4 regions of the Pseudomonas sp. IzPS59 genome follow, and region 3 is predicted to be linked to each of the others. Evidence: predicted binding sites of a transcription regulator. Region 3 holds the regulator's gene; each other region holds the start of a gene.
What was found. The regulator sigma-54, encoded in region 3, starts transcription at its own class of promoters, with help from an activator protein. The targets are predictions, from matches to a motif close to ANTGGCATNNANNTTGCTNT.

Region 1 (5,233 bases), 980 kb from region 3:
CCGGTGCTCTGTTTGATTGCGCCCATGCCGGCCGCCAGGGCAAAACCGCCGATGCCACCGGCCATGCCGATCAGCCCGGTCATCACGCCGATCTCGCGGCGAAAGCGTTGCGGCACCAGTTGGAACACCGCGCCATTACCCGCGCCGAGACCGAGCATGGTGCAGACGAACAGTGCCAGCGCCGCGTAGGAACTGGGCAGGTTGAAACCGACGGCCGCGATGCAGATCGCCGCCACCGTGTACATCGCCAGCAGCGTGCGAATCCCGCCGAAACGGTCAGCCAGCGCACCGCCCAGCGGTCGCATCAGGCTGCCGCCGAACACGCAGGCGGCGGTGTAGTAACCGGCGGTGACCGGGCTCAAACCGTATTGATCGTTGAAGTAGCCGGGCAGGGCGCTGGCCAGGCCGATGAAGCCGCCGAAGGTGACGCTGTAGAAAAACATGAACCACCAACTGTCGCGGTCGCCCAGAGCCTTGAAGTAGTCGGCCATGGATTTGGCTTTTGGTCGCTCCGGCGCGTTTTTCGCCAGCCAGGCGAACAGCACCAGGGTCAGGATCAGCGGAATCAGGGCGAAACCGAACACGTTGCTCCAGCCGAACGACGCGGCCAGCACCGGGGCGATCAGCGCGGCGAACACGGTGCCGGAGTTGCCGGCGCCTGCGATGCCCATCGCCTTGCCCTGATGCTCCGGCGGATACCACTGCGAGGCCAGCGGCAGCGCCACGGCAAACGAAGCGCCGGCCATGCCGAGGAACAGGCCAAGCAGCAGGGCCTGTTCGTAACTGTGAATGCCCAGCTTCCAGGCGCCGAACAGCGCGCAGATCACGATCACCTGGCCGATCAGCCCGGCGGTTTTCGGCGACAGGCGATCGGCAAGCATGCCCATCGCAAAGCGCAGCACGGCGCCGGCCAGGATCGGCGTGGCCACTACGAGGCCGCGCTGTTGGGTGGTCAGGTGCAGGTCGGCGGCGATCTGCACCGCCAGCGGGCCGAGCAGATACCAGACCATGAAGCTCAGGTCGAAATACAGGAAGGCCGCGAACAGGGTCGGGGTGTGGCCGGATTTCCAGAAGCTTTTATTCATCGCGCACCTCAGCGGTAGAGAATCTCGAGAAGGAGTCAGAACCAGCACAGTGGGGCGCCGCCACGGCCGCACCACCGGCCCCGGTCAATGGGGCCAAAACGCAAAAACGCCGCTACCCGGATCGCCGAAAGGGGCGAAGAAGGTGAGCGACGTCTTTGTCGTGGGTGGGGCAACCGCCGTTGGTTACCTGTAGGGATTGCTTAGCGAGATTTGTGCCAGCTCAGCCAAGCAACTCGCTCATGGCAATGATCTGCTCCGCGACCTGTATCAGTTTCTGCTGGCGGCTCATGGCCTGGCGGCGCATCAGGGTGTAGGCCTCTTCTTCGTTGCAGTCCTTCATTTTCATCAACAGCCCTTTGGCCAGTTCGATGCGTTTGCGCTCGGCCAGTTGCTGGTCGCGGGCCTGAAGCTGGGCGCGCAGGGCCTGGTCGCTTTCGAAGCGGGCCATGGCCACGTCGAGAATCGGCTGCAAACGTTGTGCGTGAATGCCCTCGACAATGTAGGCACTGACCCCGGACTTGATCGCCTGACGCATCACACCGGGGTCGTGCTCGTCGGTGAACATCACGATCGGCCGGGGCTGGTCGCGGCTGACCAGTACCACTTGTTCCATCACATCGCGGCCCGGTGACTCGGTATCGATCAGGATCACGTCCGGGCGCACCGTTTCGACGCGCGCCGGCAGGTCGATGGTCAGGCCGGACTCGTCGATCACCTCGAAACCGGCCTCGGTCAGCGCAGCTTTCAGGCGCCCGACTTTTTTCGCCGTGTCGTTGATCAGCAGAATGCGCAGCATGTTTGCGGTCTCCTGTCAGCGACGGGCGAGAAGAGGGGCGGTGTTGCTTAGCGCGTGCAGCTTGAAGCTTTGCGCGTAGGCAGCCGGGTCGCTGCCATCCCAGACCTTGCCGTCGATCAACTGGCTGCTGCGGATGTCCTCCGTGCCGACTGGCACACCAACTGCGCTGGCGGCGTCGCGGTACAGCGCCAGTTGTTGCACCTGGCGGGCGACGGCGAGGTAATCCGGGTCGTCACGCAGCAAACCCCAACGGCGAAACTGGGTCATGAACCACATGCCGTCCGACAGATACGGCAGATTCACCGCACCATCGCCGTGAAAGCGCAGGGCGTGCGGATCCTGCCAGCGGTTGCCCAGACCGTCGTCGTAGGCACCGAGAAAACGCGGCTCGATGCAGGAATCCGGGGCGTCGAGGTACTCGGCAGCGCTGAGCAGTTGCGCGGTGCTGCGGCGGTTTTCCGGGCTTTCTTCGATGAAACGGCTGGCTTCGAGGATCGCCATCACCAGCGCCCGGGCCGTGTTGGGGTATTGCTCGACAAAGGCGCGGGTGCAGCCGAGGACTTTTTCCGGATGGTCGGGCCAGATGGTCTGGCTGGTCGCCAGGGTGAAACCGAGATCCTGCTGCACGGCGCTGGCGGCCCACGGCTCGCCCACGCAGAAACCATCGATGCGACCGGCCTGCAGGTGCGCGACCATTTGCGGCGGCGGCACCACCACGCTGTCGACATCCTGCAACGGATGGATGCCCTGGCTCGCCAGCCAGTAATAGAGCCACATGGCATGGGTGCCGGTGGGGAAGGTCTGGGCGAAGGTCAGCCTTGCGCGGGTTTGGTGCACATGACGGTCCAGCGCCTCAGGACCGGTCACGCCCAGCCCTTGCAAGCCGTGGGACAGGTTAAGGCTCTGGCCGTTCTGGTTCAGACCCATCAGCACCGCCATGTCGGTGGAAGCAACGCCGCCGATGCCCAGGTGCACCGCGTAGATCAGGCCGTAGAGGCTGTGGGCGGCATCGAGTTCGCCGCTGACCAGATTGTCCCGCAGGTTTGCCCATGAGCTCTGGCGCTTGAGGTTCAGGGTCAGGCCGTAAGGCTGGGCAAAGCCCTGGGTGGCGGCGACCACCACCGAGGCGCAGTCGCTCAGGGCCATGAAGCCGAGGTTGATCGCGCTTTTTTCCGGGGCATCGCTGCCGTTGACCCAGGCCAGTGGCCCGACGGAGGTTTGAGTCATGAAAAACCACCCTCAAAAAAAACGCCGTCCGAGGCTTTGCCCGCGCAAAACCGAGAGACGACGCCATTGTCCTTGCCTGCACACCACCATTGGCCTGCGGGCTGATGCAGGAGCAGGTGCAAGGCATATGCCAGCGCAGCGGATTTGCGCATGCGCCTCGCGCGGCAGGGCGATGCCCGGCTATAATCGCCGCCTCTTTTCGCCGCCCGAGTCATAGCCGCCCATGTACACCCTGGCCCGTCAGCTGTTGTTCAAACTTTCCCCGGAAACCTCCCACGATCTGTCGCTGGATCTGATCGGCGCGGGCGGGCGTTTGGGCCTCAACGGCTTGCTGTGCAAGGCGCCGGCGTCGCTGCCGGTGAACGTCATGGGCCTGCAGTTCCCGAACCCGGTGGGTCTGGCGGCCGGTCTGGACAAGAACGGCGCGGCCATCGACGGCTTCGCGCAGCTGGGTTTCGGTTTTGTCGAAATCGGCACCGTGACCCCGCGCCCGCAGCCGGGCAACCCGAAACCGCGGATTTTCCGCCTGCCGGAAGCCGAGGCGATCATCAACCGCATGGGTTTCAACAACCTCGGTGTGGATAACCTGCTGGCGCGGGTGGCGGCGGCCAAATACAAGGGCGTGCTGGGGATCAACATCGGCAAGAACTTCGACACCCCGGTCGAGCGGGCGGTGGATGACTACCTGATCTGCCTGGACAAGGTTTACGCCCACGCCAGTTACGTCACGGTCAACGTCAGTTCGCCGAACACCCCGGGCCTGCGCAGCCTGCAATTCGGCGATTCGCTCAAGCAGTTGCTGGCGGATCTGGCCACACGTCGCGCCGAACTGGCCCTGCGTCACGGCAAACATGTACCGCTGGCGATCAAGATCGCGCCGGACATGACCGACGAAGAAACCGCGCAAGTCGCGCAAGCGCTGATCGAAACCGGGATGGACGCGGTGATCGCCACCAACACCACCCTCAGCCGCGTGGGCGTCGAAGGCATGGAACACGGTGACGAGGCGGGAGGTTTGTCCGGTGCACCGGTGCGTGAGAAGAGCACTCACACCGTGAAAGTGCTGGCGTCCGAGCTGGGCGGCAAGCTGCCGATCATCGCAGCCGGCGGCATCACCGAAGGCAAGCATGCGGCCGAGAAGATCGCTGCCGGCGCGAGCCTGGTGCAGATCTACTCCGGCTTCATCTACAAGGGCCCGGCGCTGATCCGCGAGTCCGTGGACGCCATCGCCGCCAAGCGCTGATCGTCGGACATAAACGGCAGGCATAAAAAAGGGCTCCTCGAAGGAGCCCCTGGGCCGTAGCCCGCCGTCCGGGAAGGACGTGCATGGTGATCAGGGTGTTGCGAAATCAGATTGTCGTGTCGGAATAAATGCCCTGTGTCAGCCGACGGCGTGAAGTTCGTTGAGTCTGTGGATTCCCGCAGTGCCGGTCATACCGTCCCAGTTGTCGCCGCGTCCTTCTCGCCAGCCGTTGATCCAGGCTTGACGTACCGACGGTAGAGTAAATGGGCAAAGCTCACGGGATTTGCCACCAACGCCATATTGATATCCGCGCAAAAATGCTCTTTCCAACGGATCACGCTTAAGTCTTCTCATAGGGTGTTTCCCTCACTTGTTGACTGTTTTTGTCGCGTCGACCTCAATTGAGGTCTGGCAGAAAAACTCTGCCGTTGGCGGCTCGCTGCCGGCGTGGCGAGCCAAGGTGTTGACGCCGTTGCGACGTCAACCTGTGTCCAGTTCTAACCAATGAGTCACATCGAGGGAATGACCGTTTTGTCATAAGGACGTAACGAAAAGGGTGCTATGGCGATAAGTAACGCCAGGTTTCATGAATGTTTATTCACCAAACCCCGGTATGATCGGCCCTGCGCTGTATGACAGGTTTAATGCCTTAGTGAGAATGACCCACGTTTACCGTCGGGTACTTTTCGACGAAGGGTTGCTTTGAGTCATTTTGTTGCATCAACTTTTTTATCTGTCCCGGCATCTAAGCTCTTTTAACCCGAGCAGCGGGGATGGAACGGCACACCTTCGTGCCACGCGGGCGCTCTTGTAGAAAAGCGCCTGATTGAAAACCGGATCGGCAATGCGTTGCCGGTTCATTAGCCAAAGGCTCTGGAAAAA
Region 2 (5,233 bases), 1.3 Mb from region 3:
CAGGTTTTCGACTCTATTTGGATATCGGCAGGTTCCTTTTTTCAAGCGAATCCAATGCGACGTCTATGCCTGAGCAACAAGCCCGAAGCCACTGGCCCAACTCTCCCGGCCCAAAAATGACCTGCTGTACTCTTCCAGTGCTCGTAATTTTTACTCTGAATCAGCAAAAGGTGAAGGAATGTTCTTCAATGCTTTCACTCTTCGAAGTGAATTTTTTTAAATTTGCCATTGAACGCTGAAAATTCCGCTCGACTCAAATTCCCGTCTCATTTATTTCGGAGATGTCTCATTTATTTCGAAATCCTACAGCTGCCACCGACCAGCGCCGGTCCGGAGGCCGAGTGATGCGGTTGGCGGAACGGGCGCTGCGGCCAGTGGGTCAACGGCGCACCGTTGGCGACGGATTGAATCGCTGCCACTTCCAGCGCCTCGCTCTCGGCCAGCGGCGGCAGCAACCCCGGCAATCGACTGGCCAGCAATGTTTTGCCCGTACCCGGTGGCCCGCTGAACAGCAGGTTATGTGCGCCGGCAGCGGCAATCAGCAGCGCCCTTTTGGCGGCGAGTTGGCCTTGCACTTCATTCAGGTCGGGATAGGGTTTGGCGGCATGGATCAACCCATCCGAGACATAGGGTTCGACCGGTGTATGCCCGTTGAAATGCGCCACTGCCTCCAGCAGATGATCCACCGCGATCACCCTCAGTCCCGACGCCAGACACGCCTCCTCGGCATTCGCCCTCGGCACCACCAGCGTCCGCCCGGCCTTGCGCGCCGCCAGCGCCGCCGGCAACACCCCACGCACCGCCCGCACGGCGCCGGATAACGCCAACTCACCCAGACATTCCACGTCATCGAGGGTCAGCGTCGGCACCTGCACACTCGCCGACAGAATTCCCAGCGCAATCGCCAGATCGAACCGCCCGCCATCCTTGGGCAAATCCGCCGGCGCCAGATTCAATGTGATCCGCCGCGCCGGAAACTGCAGACCGGAATTGATGATCGCACTGCGTACCCGGTCCTTGCTCTCCTTCACCGCTGCTTCGGGCAGGCCGACCATGGTCAGCGAGGGCAAGCCGTTGGCGAGGTGAACTTCGACGGTGACGGCGGGCGCATCCACGCCAATCTGGGCGCGGCTATGGACGATGGCGAGGGACATGGTCGTTCCTTGAGTTGAATCGGGGGCCGCTTCCTACGGTTTTTTAAGGGTAGTCGGGGAGGAGGGAGTTGAAGGGACAGTTGCCTGGGCAAAGCTTCACTGGATGTTGCTGAAATAGAAATGACTAATCTTCAGGCGAAAAAAAACCGCCTGCTAGACGGTCTTTTAATGCGGGATTCAAGTTCCGCCACCGGCGAGCCAGCCATCAGGCTCCAATTCTTTGCCATAGGCCGCGGCGACCTTCAAAAAATGCCGCTGACTGGCAGAAACCGTATCGGCCAAACTGGGCGTTTCTGCACGAAGCCTGGATGCGAGTAACGGCTGTTTTTTCTGTTTCTTCTGTTTCATAGACAGCTCTCGTGTCTGTGTTCTGTTTGGATCAGGCCACAGAGGGTAGCGAAGGCTGGGATACTCACGTAATCAGGCGTGGGGGGCAGTCCTTGTAGGACGGTACTTATGTAAGTAAAGGACGTTGGTTCGGGCGGATTCAGGTTGATACGGCTTGGGAGCTAAAAGTTCGCTGCGACTACTCCACAGAAAACCGATTGTCGCACCTATCTCGAGGCGAAAAAAAACCGCCTTGAGGAGGCGGTTTTTAGTTGCAGGCTTCGGTGAGGCCAAGGCCTGCGCATCCTTAGTGGACACACTCACGTTCGCTGAGGGTATGCAGGTTTGCTTCTTGATGCAAGCGTCAAAGCCACTTGGCGCCCATCAGGACATGACGTGCCAGATAAGCCGGGAACACATGCTTAATGGCTTGATACAACTTGTTTAAATGCATTTTGAAGGACTGCAATACCATCCGCTGCGACGATGCCCACTCATGGAGTGTTCACGGAGTGTGGCCGGGAGCGTAAAAATTTCATGTCCCTCGACACGGTGTGAGACCCGTGCCGGTGCTTTTTCGGGGGATCCACACCCGGCCGCCTTGGTGGGCACACTCACGTGTAGTCCCGAAGGTGTTCGTACGCCGGAAAGAGCATCGGAGGTTTGGCCCCACGCAAGGAGGGCCAAAATATGTCTAAGTTTCTTAAACATATGTGGCGCCTCGTCAGGATCGCGCTATGGGCTTTTCGCCTGTACGAGATTCTGCGAGACCGTTGGAATAATTCGCTGTAGTAATTGAACCGACGGAAACCGTTCCTGCCTCGGCAGGAGCGGTTTTAGCTTCTTGTCTCACTCAGCCGGCGGCGTCAGCTTCGCTTCCATTTCCGCCACCTTCGCCTCAAGGCTCTCAAGCCGGGCGCGAGTGCGCGCCAGCACCACCATCTGACTATCGAATTCTTCCCGGCTCACCAGGTCCAGTTTGCTGAAGGCACTTTGCAGCAGCATCTTGAACTGGCTTTCGATTTCGGCTTTGGGCAAGGGCGTGTCGCCGCTGAACAGGCGGGAGGCGGTGCCGCTCAGGGCGTCGAGGAAGTCTTTGGGCGCGAGCATGGGATATGTCCTGGAAACAATGGCCGGCAGTGTATCACGCAGTGTCTATAGTCATTCGCGCGGGTCCGGATGCACGCTTTTCGCGCAAAAGGACGAACGGCTGCGCACCGTTGTTGTGCGTATCCCGTGTGCCATTTCGGTGATGGCATCGACGGCCGCGGCCAAGGGATTGAAATCAGGGGATTTTGGCGAGATGGCAAGCTTTCTGCTTAGTCGGTAGTGACCCATGCACTGATGCAGTCGCTGTGACGAATGCAGTGCGCCGGACGGGACGGGGAGTTTCGTCGGGAGCGGTTAGCTGGCGTCAGTCGGGCGGGTAGGGCCGACGATGCGTTACAAAGCCAGGCACTGCGCTTAGACTTGAGTCGGGTTTGTTTTCCTGGGGCAAGTCCACCAATTCGGGAGAGAGTTTCATGAAGCTAGTCACTGCCATCATCAAGCCGTTCAAGCTGGACGACGTGCGCGAGTCGCTGTCCGAAATCGGCGTGCAGGGCATTACCGTAACTGAAGTCAAAGGCTTCGGCCGGCAGAAGGGTCACACCGAGCTGTATCGCGGCGCGGAGTATGTGGTCGATTTTCTGCCCAAGGTGAAAATCGACGTTGCCATCGACGACAAGGATCTGGATCGGGTTATCGAGGCGATAACCAAGGCTGCCAACACCGGCAAGATCGGTGACGGCAAGATCTTCGTGGTCAATCTGGAACAGGCGATTCGCATCCGTACCGGCGAAACCGATACCGACGCGATCTAAACGCCGCCACAAACCCAACGCCCCAGGAGAAAACAATATGACTCTGCGTAAATTCGCAGGGCTAGGCGCCCTGTTGTCCATCGTAATGCCCGGCCTGGCTTTGGCGGCAGATCCGGTGGCGCCTCCAGTCCTCAATTCCGGCGATACCGCCTGGATGCTGACCTCGACGGCCCTCGTGCTGTTCATGACCATTCCGGGCCTCGCGCTGTTCTACGGCGGCATGGTGCGGTCGAAAAACATTCTTTCCGTGATGATGCAGTGCTTCGCCATTACCGGCCTGGTCACCATCCTGTGGTTCATTTATGGCTACAGCATGGCGTTCGACACCACCGGGATGGAAGCCAACGTCGTCAACTTCAACTCCTTCGTCGGCAGCTTCGGCAAGGCCTTCCTGGCAGGCGTCACCCCGGCCAGCATTACCGGCCCGACGGCGCTGTTCCCTGAAGCGGTATTCGTTACCTATCAGATGACCTTCGCCATCATCACCCCGGCGCTGATCGTCGGTGCCTTCGCCGAGCGCATGAAGTTCTCCGCGATGCTGGTGTTCATGGGCGTCTGGTTCACCCTGGTTTACGCGCCGATTGCGCATATGGTCTGGAGCGGCCCGGGTTCGCTGTTGGGTGACTGGGGCGTGCTCGACTTCGCCGGGGGCACCGTGGTGCACATCAATGCCGGTATTGCCGGTCTGGTGGCGTGCCTGGTACTGGGCAAGCGCAAAGGCTTCCCGACCACCCCGATGGCGCCGCACAACCTCGGTTACACGCTGATGGGCGCGGCGATGCTGTGGGTCGGCTGGTTCGGCTTCAACGCCGGCTCCGCAGCTGCGGCCAACGGCACTGCCGGCATGGCGATGCTGGTCACTCAGATCGCAACCGCTGCCGCCGCACTGGGCTGGATGTTCGCCGAGTGGATCACTCACGGCAAACCAAGCGCACTGGGTATTGCATCGGGCGTGGTTGCCGGTCTGGTGGCAATCACTCCGGCGGCCGGCACCGTGGGCCCGATGGGCTCGCTGATCATCGGTCTGGCCGCTGGCGTGGTGTGCTTCTTCTGCGCCACCAGCCTGAAACGCAAACTCGGCTATGACGACTCCCTGGACGCCTTCGGCGTGCACGGTATCGGCGGTATCCTCGGCGCAATCCTCACCGGTGTTTTCGCTGCTCCGGCGCTGGGTGGCTTCGGCACCGTCACCGACATTGCTTCCCAAGTGTGGATTCAGTGCAAAGGCGTCGGCTTCACGGTGATCTACACCGCGATCGTTACCTTCATCATCCTCAAGGTACTGGATGCCGTGATGGGGCTGCGCGCTACCGAGGAAGAAGAATCGGTCGGCCTGGACCTGGCACAACACAACGAGCGCGGCTACAACCTGTAAGAACGCGCCTCAAAAAACTTGCCCGGTTCGCCGGGCATTTTTTTGTCCGGAATTTGTCATCCCTGATGTGGCTGAATGGATTTTTCGTACTGCTTTGGTCGTGTTTACGACGGGTGTTTTTCTACGGCCAATGGCTTACATCATTGAAGGAATATTAGGGCCTTTGTTTTTTTTCAGAGCGCGCTAGAATGCGCCCCGAACGTGCGGAGAACTGTATGTGGCAACAGACTCTGATAACCCTGCGGGCACGGCCCCGGGGCTTTCATCTGGTAACGGAAGAGTTGCTCGCCGGACTGCCCGAACTCAAGGCATGCCGGGTCGGTCTGTTGCATTTGTGGCTACAGCATACCTCGGCGTCGTTGACCATCAACGAGAACGCCGATCCGGCGGTACGTCGCGACTTCGAACGATTTTTCAATCGTCTGATCCCACAAGGAACAGACGGCTATGAGCATAACGACGAAGGCCTGGACGACCTCCCGGCGCACTTCAAGGCCAGCGTGCTGGGCTGTCAG
Region 3 (5,233 bases):
CAGGCATCGCGGTGTGAATCCTTTAGCTGAGGTCGCGGTGGCGAACCTGGACGTTCTTCAGGGTTTTCTGCAGGGCCTGACCCAGGCGTTCGGTCAGGTAGACGGAACGGTGATGTCCGCCGGTGCAGCCAATGGCAATGGTCACGTAGGCACGATTGCTCGCAGCGAAGCGCGGCAACCATTTGAACAGATACGCATAGATGTCCTGGAACATCTCTTCGACTTCCGGCTGAGCCGCCAGGTACTCGGCTACCGGCTCATCGAGTCCGGATTGCGCACGTAGTTCCGGTTTCCAGTACGGGTTGGGCAGGCAGCGTACATCGAACACCAGATCCGCATCCACCGGCATGCCGCGTTTGAAACCGAACGACTCCACCAGAAACGCCGTACCGGGCTCCGGCTGGTTCAGCAGGCGCAGCTTGATGGTGTCGCGCAACTGATACAGGTTCAGATTGGTGGTATTGACCTTCAGGTCGGCCAGATCGGCGATCGGGCCCAGCAGGGCGGTTTCATCGTTGATGGCTTCAGCCAGCGAGCGGTTGGCACTGCTCAGCGGGTGACGACGACGGGTTTCCGAGAAGCGCTTGAGCAGGGTTTCTTCATCGGCATCCAGATACAGGACGTCGCACTGGATATGTCGGCTGCGGACTTCCTCAAGCAACTCCGGAAAACGCGAAAGGTGGCTTGGCAGGTTGCGCGCATCGATCGATACCGCGACCAGTGGCTGAGACAGTTCCGTATGAATCAGTGCGCGTTCCGCCAGCTCCGGCAGCAGGCCCGCCGGCAGATTGTCGATGCAGTAGTAGCCGTTGTCCTCAAGGACATCCAGGGCCGTGCTTTTGCCCGAGCCGGAGCGGCCACTGACGATGATCAAGCGCATGTTTAGTGCCCGTTTTGCTCGTCCAGGACAACCTGATACAAGGCTTCGTTGGTGGTGGCGCGACGCAGCTTTTCGCGTACTTCCTTGCGATCGAGCATGCTGGCGATCTGGCGCAGCAGTTCCAGGTGTGCATCGGTGGCAGCTTCCGGGACCAGCAGCACGAACAGCAGGTCCACCGGCGCGCCATCGATGGCATCGAAATCGATAGGTGCTTCAAGGTGCATCAAGGCGCTGATGGGCGATTCACAGCCCTTGAGGCGGCAATGGGGAATGGCGATGCCGTTGCCAAAACCGGTCGAACCGAGTTTTTCACGGGCAATCAGCGCCTCGAAGACATCTTGCATCTCCAGATCCGGTTTTTCCCGGGCGATCAGGTTGGCAATTTGTTCGAGGGCTTTCTTTTTACTGCCGCCCGGCACGTTCACCAGGGAACGGCCGGGGGTCAGGATGCTTTCAAGTCGGATCATGGGGGTGGGGGTTATCGACCGGTAGCGCCCTGAAGCAGGCTCTGGGTCTTTTCCTTATGCTTTTTGAGTTGTTTATCAAGCTTGTCGGTCAGCGCGTCGATCGCTGCGTACATGTCGGTATGTTCCGCGTTTGCGACGACCTCGTTGCCGGGAATATGCAGCGTGGCTTCGATTTTCTGTTTCAGCTTTTCGACGCACATCGTGACTTGCACGTTGGTGATCTTGTCGAAATGTCCCTCAAGCCTCTTGAGCTTCTGCTCAACGTATTCACGGAGAGGTTGGGTAACTTCCAGTTGGTGTCCACTGATGTTGACTTGCATACAGCTTCTCCTTCGTTGCCAGTGCATAAAGCGGCAGGCCGAAGAGCCTGCCACTGGAACGCTGTAACGTGGCTTACATCAACCGCTTGCGTTCGCTCGAAGGCGCGATCCCGAGGGATTCGCGGTACTTGGCGACGGTGCGGCGAGCCACCTGAATGCCTTGTGCCTCCAGTAAACCAGCGATCTTGCTGTCACTCAACGGCTTTTTCTGATTTTCCGCGGCGACCAGTTTCTTGATGATCGCGCGGATCGCCGTGGATGAGCATTCGCCGCCTTCGGAGGTGCTGACGTGGCTGGAGAAAAAGTATTTCAGTTCATATATGCCCCGGGGGGTATGCATGAATTTCTGCGTGGTCACCCGGGAAATCGTCGACTCGTGCATGCCGACTGCCTCGGCGATGTCATGCAGCACGAGTGGCTTCATCGCTTCGTCGCCGTATTCCAGGAAGCCGCGCTGATGCTCGACGATCTGGGTGGCCACTTTCATAAGGGTTTCGTTGCGGCTCTGCAGGCTCTTGATGAACCAGCGGGCTTCCTGCAACTGATTGCGCATGAAGGTATTGTCGGCGCTGGTGTCGGCGCGACGGACGAAACCGGCGTACTGGGCGTTGACCCGCAGGCGCGGCACCGACTCCTGGTTCAACTCGACCAGCCAGCGCTCGTTGTCCTTGCGCACGATCACGTCAGGCACCACGTATTCGGCTTCGGTGGATTCGATCTGTGAGCCGGGGCGCGGGTTGAGGCTCTGGACCAGTTCGATGACCTGGCGCAGTTCATCTTCCTTGAGCTTCATGCGGCGCATCAGCTGGCTGTAGTCGCGGCTGCCGAGCAGGTCGATGTAATCGGTGACCAGGCGCTTGGCTTCGGCCAGCCAAGGAGTCTTGGCCGACAGCTGGCGCAATTGCAGCAGCAGGCATTCGCCCAGGTTGCGTGCGCCAATGCCGGCGGGTTCGAATTGCTGGATGCGGTGCAGGACCGCTTCGATCTCGTCCAGCTCGATGTCGAGCTCCGGATCGAAGGCGTCGAGAATTTCTTCGAGGGTTTCGTCGAGGTAGCCCTGATTGTTGATGCAATCGATCAGGGTGACGGCAATCAGGCGATCGGTGTCGGACATCGGCGCCAGGTTCAACTGCCACAGCAGGTGGCTTTGCAGGCTTTCACCGGCGGAAGTGCGGGTGGTGAAATCCCACTCGTCGTCATCGTTGCTCGGCAGGCTGCTGGCGCTGGTCTGGTAGACGTCTTCCCAGGCGGTGTCGACAGGCAGTTCGTTGGGGATTCGCTCGTTCCATTCGCCGTCCTCGAGATTGTCGACCGTCGGCGCGGTTTCCTGGTAGGAAGGTTCCTGGATCTCGGTATTGGGCTTCTGTTCGGCGTTGTCGGCCAGCGGGTCGGAATTGTCGAAGTCGTCGCCGTCTTCCTGGCGTTCGAGCATCGGGTTGGATTCCAGAGCCTCCTGAATTTCCTGTTGCAGATCCAGGGTCGACAATTGGAGCAGGCGGATGGCCTGTTGCAGCTGCGGTGTCATCGTCAGCTGCTGGCCCATTCTCAAGACTAGCGATGGTTTCATGGCAGGGGCTTAACACCTTATTCGCCGGCGCTATGCGCCATCCACTACAGGGCGCCGAGGCGCCAAACATAAGCAAATTATATGCCTGAAACTGTCGTGTTTGCCTAGAGCGCTGTAACAATAAAAGCGTATAAAAATGCGCTTCAACGTTACAGCACCCGGACGGCTGGTCGAATGCTGTCGCGCTTACAGGCGGAACTCGTGACCCAGATACACTTCCTTCACCAGATCGTTGGCGAGGATGGTCGCGGAGTCGCCTTCGGCGATCAGTTGGCCGTCATTGACGATGTAGGCCGTTTCGCAGATATCCAGCGTCTCGCGGACGTTGTGGTCGGTGATCAGCACACCGATGCCCTTGGCCTTGAGATGGTGAATGATCTGCTTGATGTCGCCCACGGAGATCGGGTCGACACCGGCGAACGGTTCGTCGAGCAGGATGAATTTCGGTGCGGTGGCCAGTGCGCGGGCGATTTCCACCCGGCGACGCTCGCCACCGGACAGGCTCATGCCGAGGTTATCGCGGATATGGCTGATGTGGAATTCCTGCAGCAGGCTCTCCAGCTCCTTGCGACGGCCGGCCTTGTCGAGCTCCTGGCGGGTTTCGAGGATGGCCATGATGTTGTCGGCTACCGACAGTTTGCGGAAGATCGAGGCTTCCTGCGGCAGATAGCCGATACCGGCCTTGGCGCGGCCGTGCATCGGCTGGTGGCTGACGTCCAGGTCGTCGATCAGCACACGGCCCTGATCGGCCTGCACCAGGCCGACGATCATGTAGAAGCAGGTGGTCTTGCCGGCGCCGTTGGGGCCGAGCAGGCCCACGATCTGGCCGCTGTCGATCGACAGGCTGACGTCACGCACGACCTGGCGGCTTTTATAGGCCTTGGCCAGGTGCTGAGCTTTCAGGGTTGCCATTACTGGGTTTTCTCGTCGGTTTTCTTCTTCGGCTGGATCACCATGTCGATGCGCGGACGCGCTTCGGTGACCTTGTTGCCGGTAGCGCGACCGGCGCTGGCGAGTTTTTTCACCGTGTCATAGACGATCTTCTCGCCCTGAGTGGTGTTGTTGTCCTTGTCGACGACCTTGGCCTTGTCGATCAGTACGACGCGGTTTTGCTGCGCGTGGTACTGAATGGTCACGCCCCAGCCCTGGACGGGTTTGGTGTCGCCAGCGGTTTGCAGTTGTTCGAAATAGGCCAGGTTGCCTACCGAAGTCACCACGTCGATCTCGCCGGCCGGGTTGCGCGTCAGCGTTACGGTGTCGCCTTTGACGATCATCGAACCCTGGGTGATGATCACGGCGCCCTTGTAAGTGGCAACGCCATTCTTGTCGTCCAGCTGGGCATCGTCGGCCTGAATGCGGATTGGCTGCTCCTGATCGTTCGGCAGAGCCCAGGCGCTCACGCTTCCCAGTGCTGCGCCCAGACTGAGCAAAATAGGGAGGGTTTTAACGAGCCTCATACTGTCCTCTTACGTTCGATAGCAGGTGTATCCTGCTTTCCTTCAAATACGCTTTCATTCCCACGCCGGTCGATACACCGCCAGCGCCGTCGATTCTAACGGGTTGCTGGGTCTGCGCATATTGCTGCTGAGGGAACACCGTCATTCGGGTGCTGGTGATCAGGGTGTCGCGGTTCTTTTCATCGGTGCGCTTGACGCGAACAGAGTCGATCAGTTCGACCTCGGTGCCGCCGGAATTCACTTCACCGCGCTCGCTGGTCACGTGCCACGGGAATTCGGTGCCGCGAAACATGTTCAGGTCGGGCTTGGTGACCAGTGTAATGTCGGTCGCCTTGACGTGCTCGGCCTTGTCGGAGGTCATTTCGTACTGCACCTTGCCGTCTTCCAGGTATTGCAAGGTGTGGGTGTTGGTCGCGTACCAGTCGATCGGGCTCTCTTCTGCCGAGACAGGAGGCTTGTCGAGGAAGCGCTCCGGGCTGATGTTCCAGTAGCCGACCGCGCCGAAAATGGCGGCGATGCAACCGAACAGCAGGATGTTGCGA
Region 4 (5,233 bases), 2.7 Mb from region 3:
AGAACAGTCCGTTCGTGATCATCACGGAATACAACACCAAGACCCAGGGTTTCCTGGTGCGCTCGGTGGAACGTATCGTCAACATGAACTGGGAAGAGATCCATCCGCCACCCAAGGGGACCGGTCGCGATCATTACCTGACCGCTGTGACTCGGGTGGACAATCAGTTAGTCGAAATCATCGACGTCGAGAAGGTGCTGGCGGAAGTCGCACCGACGCCGGAAGCGATTTCGGTCGGCGTTGTTGATGTCGAGACCCAGAGCAAGGCATTGTCGTTGCGGGTGCTGACGGTCGATGACTCGTCGGTGGCGCGCAAGCAGGTGACACGCTGCCTGCAGACGGTCGGTGTCGAAGTGGTGGCACTGAACGACGGCAAGCAAGCGCTGGATTACCTGCGCAAGCTGGTCGATGAGGGCAAGAAGCCGGAAGAAGAGTTCCTGATGATGATCTCCGACATCGAGATGCCGGAGATGGACGGGTACACCCTGACGGCGGAAATCCGCGGCGACCCTCGCATGCAAAAGCTTCATATCATCCTGCATACTTCGTTGTCGGGTGTGTTCAACCAGGCGATGGTCAAGAAGGTCGGTGCCGATGACTTCCTGGCCAAATTCCGTCCTGATGACCTGGCATCCCGGGTAGTCGACCGGATCAAAGCAGCAGATATCAGCTAGGGACTTTCCGTCCCTGGCGGTCAACACGATTTAAGAGGCGGCATCATTTGTCTACGGGTAATTTGGATTTCGAACAGTTCCGGGTCTTCCTGGAAAAAGCCTGTGGCATTTTGCTCGGTGAAAACAAGCAGTACCTGGTCTCGAGCCGTCTCAACAAACTGATGGAGCAGCAAGGCATCAAGTCCCTGGGTGAGCTGGTACAGCGCATCCAGACCCAGCCGCGCAGCGGTTTGCGCGAGCAGGTGGTCGATGCCATGACGACCAACGAAACCCTGTGGTTTCGTGACACCTATCCGTTTGAAGTCTTGAAGAACAAGGTGCTGCCCGAGGCGATCAAGGCCGCTCCCAACCAGCGTCTGCGGATCTGGTCGGCGGCCTGCTCGTCGGGTCAGGAACCCTATTCGCTGTCGATGTCGATCGACGAGTTCGAGCGGACCAACATCGGTCAGTTGAAGATGGGCGTGCAGATCGTCGCCACGGATCTGTCCGGCAGCATGCTGACCAACTGCAAGACCGGCGAGTACGACAGCCTGGCGATCGGTCGCGGTCTGTCCGCCGATCGTCTGCAGCGCTACTTCGACCCGAAAGGGCCGGGGCGCTGGGTGATCAAGGCGCCGATCAAGAACCGGGTGGAATTCCGCTCGTTCAACCTGCTCGACAGCTACGCCAGTCTTGGCAAGTTCGATATCGTGTTCTGCCGCAACGTGCTGATCTACTTCTCCGCCGAGGTGAAGAAAGACATCCTGTTGCGCATTCACAGCACGCTGAAGCCGGGCGGTTATCTGTTCCTCGGCGCTTCCGAAGCGCTGAACGGTTTGCCGGACCATTACCAGATGGTCCAGTGCAGCCCGGGGATCATTTACCAGGCGAAGTGACCGGCACCGGCAACAAAAAAACGGGAGTCCTCAGGGGCTCCCGTTTTTTTATGCCTGAGGGTTTTTGCGGCGGCGGCAAGCGGCAGAAAAGCGGCATCCGGCGGAAACCCGTTGCCGCTTTTCTGGCATTGCCGCCTTGCCGATCCCCTGCAAAGCCCCGGAATCCGGGGCTTTTTAAAACTGGCACGACGCTTGCTATAACCCTGTTACGAAAAACCCGGTCACCTGAAGGTTCCCGACATGAGCATCAGCTTCGATAAAGCGCTCGGAATTCACGAAAAAGCCCTGGGCTTCCGCGCCCAGCGTGCCGAAGTCCTGGCCAACAACATCGCCAACGCCGACACCCCGAACTACAAGGCTCGGGATCTGGATTTCTCCAAAGTGCTCGAAGCACAGAGCCAGAAGAACGCCAACGGCACCATCGCCCTGAACATGACCAACAGCCGTCACATCGAAGCTGAAGGCCTGGGCAATGGCGACGAGTCGCTGATGTATCGCACGCCGATGCAACCGTCGATCGACCAGAACACCGTTGACGCCCAGCTGGAACAATCGAACTACGCGGAAAACGCCGTCGGCTTCCAGGCCAGCTTCACGCTGCTCAACAGTAAATTCAAAGGGCTGGTGTCAGCCCTGCGCGGAGAGTAATCCATGTCCCTGTCCAGCGTTTTCAACATTGCCGGCAGCGGCATGAGCGCCCAGACCACGCGTCTCAACACCGTGGCTTCGAACATCGCCAACGCCGAAACCGTCTCGTCGAGCATCGACCAGACCTATCGCGCCCGTCACCCGGTGTTCGCCACCATGTTCCAGGGTGGCCAGAGCGGCGGCAGCAACTCGCTGTTCCAGAACCAGGACGCCGCAGGCCAGGGCGTGCAGGTGCTCGGCGTGGTCGAAGACCAGAGCAACCTCGAAGCGCGCTACGAGCCGAACCATCCGGCCGCTGACGCAAAGGGCTATGTCTACTACCCGAACGTCAACGTGGTGGAAGAAATGGCCGACATGATTTCCGCGAGCCGGTCCTTCCAGACCAACGCCGAAATGATGAACACCGCCAAAACCATGATGCAGAAGGTACTGACCCTCGGTCAGTGATAAGGGGCGACTGCCATGAGTGTTACCGATACCACCAGCAGCCTGACGATGAACGACATACTGGCCAACTCTTCGAAGAAGACCAGTAGCACGACCACCGGTGGCATCGCTTCGGCTACCAACAGCGCCACCGGCGGCCAGGCCTTGGGCAAGGATGCGTTCCTGCAATTGCTGGTAACCCAGCTGAAAAACCAGAACCCGCTCGACCCGCAGGACAACAGTGCATTCGTTGCCCAGCTCGCGCAGTTCAGCAGCCTCGAGGGGATCACCACCCTCAACAGCACCGTGAGTTCGCTGGCCGGCAACTACAACTCGTCGCAAGCCTTGCAGGCTTCGTCGCTGGTTGGCCGCAATGTGATCGTGCAGACCAACTCGGTCCAGCTCGACGATCCGAGCAAAGGCATGACCGGTTCGGTCACCGTTCCGTCGTCGATTGCCGGCGGCACCGTCAGCATCACCGACAGCAGCGGCACGGTCGTTCGCACCATCGATCTGGGCAGTCGCGCCGCAGGCAATGCGAGCTTCACCTGGGACGGCAAGGACAAGGACGGCAACCTGGTGAAGACCGGTACCTATACCGTCAAGGCCAACGCCTCGATCAATGGCACCTCGACCGATATGGCGACCTATCTGCCGGCCACCGTCACCAGCGTGACGATCAGCCAGACCGGCGGCGAGCTGATGCTCAACCTGTCCGGCAAGGGCACCGTCGCCCTGTCCAAAGTACAAACCATTGGTATATAGAGCCGACTAACCGGCACAAAGGAGTGGAATATGTCTTTCAATATCGGCCTTAGCGGTCTCTATGCAGCCAACAAGCAACTGGACGTGACCGGCAACAACATCGCCAACGTCGCGACTGCCGGTTTCAAATCGTCCCGTGCAGAATTCGAAGACGTCTACTCGGCGACTCGCCTGGGTAGCGGCAGCAAGGTCATCGGTAACGGCGTGCGCCTGGCCAACGTTTCCCAGCAGTTCACCCAGGGTGACATCAACAACACCGGCAACGTGCTGGACATGGGGATCAACGGTTCCGGCTTCTTCACCCTGAGCAACAACGGCTCGGTGTCTTACACCCGTGCCGGTACGTTCAAGGTCGACAAGGACGGCTACATCACCAACACCGACTACACCTCGCGTCTGCAGGGCTATGGTGTGGATTCCAACGGCAAGATCATCAACGGCGTGTTGACCGACCTGAAGATCGATACCTCGAACCTGGCGCCGAAGTCCTCCTCGCTGGTGACTTCGACCATCAACCTGAACTCGACCGCTCCGGTGATCGACGATACTGTGGCGGCCGGCAAATTCGATCCGACCAACACAGCGACCTACACCAAGTCGTTCAGTACTCCGATCTATGACAGCCAGGGCAACCAGCACACCATGGATCAATACATGGTCAAGACCGGTGCCAACACCTGGAAGGTCTACACCCTGGTGGACGGTCGTAACCCGGATGCTACCGGCAGTGATCCAAAGGTCACCGCGCCAGTGGCTTCCACCATGACCTTCGACTCCACTGGCAAACTGACTCAGGTCAGCACTCCACCAGCCACGATCAGCAGTGACCTGAAGCTCACTGGCTGGGTACCCGGGACTGTGACCAATGGTGTCTGGACTGCTAACGGTGCTTCGGCAAACCCGGCCGGCATCACCATCTCCATGGCCAAGACCACTCAGTACAACGCCGATACCGCACGCTCGATCCCGACTCAGGACGGCTACGCCACCGGCCAGATCACTAACCTGACCATCGACGGCACCGGTACCCTGTTCGCCAACTTCAGCAACAACCAGAGCAAGGCCATCGGTCAGGTTGCACTGGCCAGCTTCACCAACGAACAAGGTCTGCAGCCTATCGGTGGTACCAGCTGGAAAGAGACTTATGCTTCGGGTATCCCGGGCTATGACGCGCCGGAAACCGGCACCCTGGGTTCGATCGCTTCCAACTCGCTGGAAGAGTCGAACGTTAACCTGACCAACGAGCTGGTGGACCTGATCAAGGGCCAGAGCAACTATCAGGCGAACGCCAAGACCATTTCGACCCAGAGCACCATCATGCAGACCATCATTCAGATGACCTGATTTTTGGTTGTTCAAGGAGCCCCTCTTTTGAGGGGCTTTTTTTTGTTTGCCTTGGCGTCCTGGTAGACGGCCATGCTTTGGTTGATTGGGTGAATATCCGTTTCTTCGGGTGTTGCCGCTGGCGGTTCCGCTCTTACAGCGGCTCACTTTTCCAAACGCCGGAATGCCGGCCCAGCGAAAAGTAAGCAAAAGGCTTGGCCCCGGCGTTCGGCACCTCGCTTTGGCTCGGTGTTCCTTCGTTCCGGGATTCATCCGGGGGCATCGCCTCCGGTTTGCTTCGCTGCACCTCCTCTCGATGTGTTCGACTTCGTCGAACGGCGCTGCGCGCCCACCCCCGGATGAATCCCTCCACTCAGCCTGCCGAAGGAGCCGGCACGTCAAAAGCGGTACTCGAGCTAACGCTCATTGTGTTGAGTGGTGGAAAGCCAAAGCCAAAGCCAAAGCCGAGGCAGGAGTAGGAGTAGTAGGAGGAGTGGAGGCAGAAGAAGCTGAGTTGCATGG

Region 1: IF189_RS09275 (CmpA/NrtA family ABC transporter substrate-binding protein) is a predicted target of sigma-54. The motif match lies at 3,224-3,243, and genes of this name have one in related genera.
Region 2: glnK (P-II family nitrogen regulator) is a predicted target of sigma-54. The motif match lies at 2,784-2,803, and genes of this name have one in related genera.
Region 4: flgB (flagellar basal body rod protein FlgB) is a predicted target of sigma-54. The motif match lies at 1,729-1,748, and genes of this name have one in related genera.

What each region holds. Positions count from the first base shown of each region.
Region 1 covers NZ_CP062251.1:2,035,183-2,040,415, forward strand. The annotation lists gene IF189_RS09265 (nitrate/nitrite transporter) at 1-1,085, opposite strand, end outside; gene IF189_RS09270 (ANTAR domain-containing response regulator) at 1,306-1,881, opposite strand; gene IF189_RS09275 (CmpA/NrtA family ABC transporter substrate-binding protein) at 1,897-3,108, opposite strand; gene IF189_RS09280 (quinone-dependent dihydroorotate dehydrogenase) at 3,332-4,351, shown strand; gene rmf (ribosome modulation factor) at 4,490-4,705, opposite strand.
Region 2 covers NZ_CP062251.1:6,108,304-6,113,536, reverse strand. The annotation lists partial or broken gene IF189_RS27590 (YifB family Mg chelatase-like AAA ATPase) at 303-1,154, opposite strand; gene IF189_RS27585 (hypothetical protein) at 1,332-1,502, opposite strand; gene IF189_RS27580 (accessory factor UbiK family protein) at 2,331-2,591, opposite strand; gene glnK (P-II family nitrogen regulator) at 3,005-3,343, shown strand; gene IF189_RS27570 (ammonium transporter) at 3,381-4,718, shown strand; gene IF189_RS27565 (secondary thiamine-phosphate synthase enzyme YjbQ) at 4,934-5,233, shown strand, end outside.
Region 3 covers NZ_CP062251.1:1,051,996-1,057,228, forward strand. The annotation lists gene IF189_RS04530 (HPr family phosphocarrier protein) at 1-7, opposite strand, end outside; gene rapZ (RNase adapter RapZ) at 23-880, opposite strand; gene ptsN (PTS IIA-like nitrogen regulatory protein PtsN) at 883-1,347, opposite strand; gene hpf (ribosome hibernation-promoting factor, HPF/YfiA family) at 1,359-1,667, opposite strand; gene IF189_RS04550 (RNA polymerase factor sigma-54) at 1,741-3,234, opposite strand; gene lptB (LPS export ABC transporter ATP-binding protein) at 3,421-4,146, opposite strand; gene lptA (lipopolysaccharide transport periplasmic protein LptA) at 4,146-4,691, opposite strand; gene lptC (LPS export ABC transporter periplasmic protein LptC) at 4,678-5,233, opposite strand, start outside.
Region 4 covers NZ_CP062251.1:4,706,334-4,711,566, reverse strand. The annotation lists gene IF189_RS21105 (chemotaxis protein CheV) at 1-674, shown strand, start outside; gene cheR (protein-glutamate O-methyltransferase CheR) at 722-1,549, shown strand; gene flgB (flagellar basal body rod protein FlgB) at 1,790-2,197, shown strand; gene flgC (flagellar basal body rod protein FlgC) at 2,201-2,644, shown strand; gene flgD (flagellar hook assembly protein FlgD) at 2,660-3,388, shown strand; gene flgE (flagellar hook protein FlgE) at 3,419-4,732, shown strand.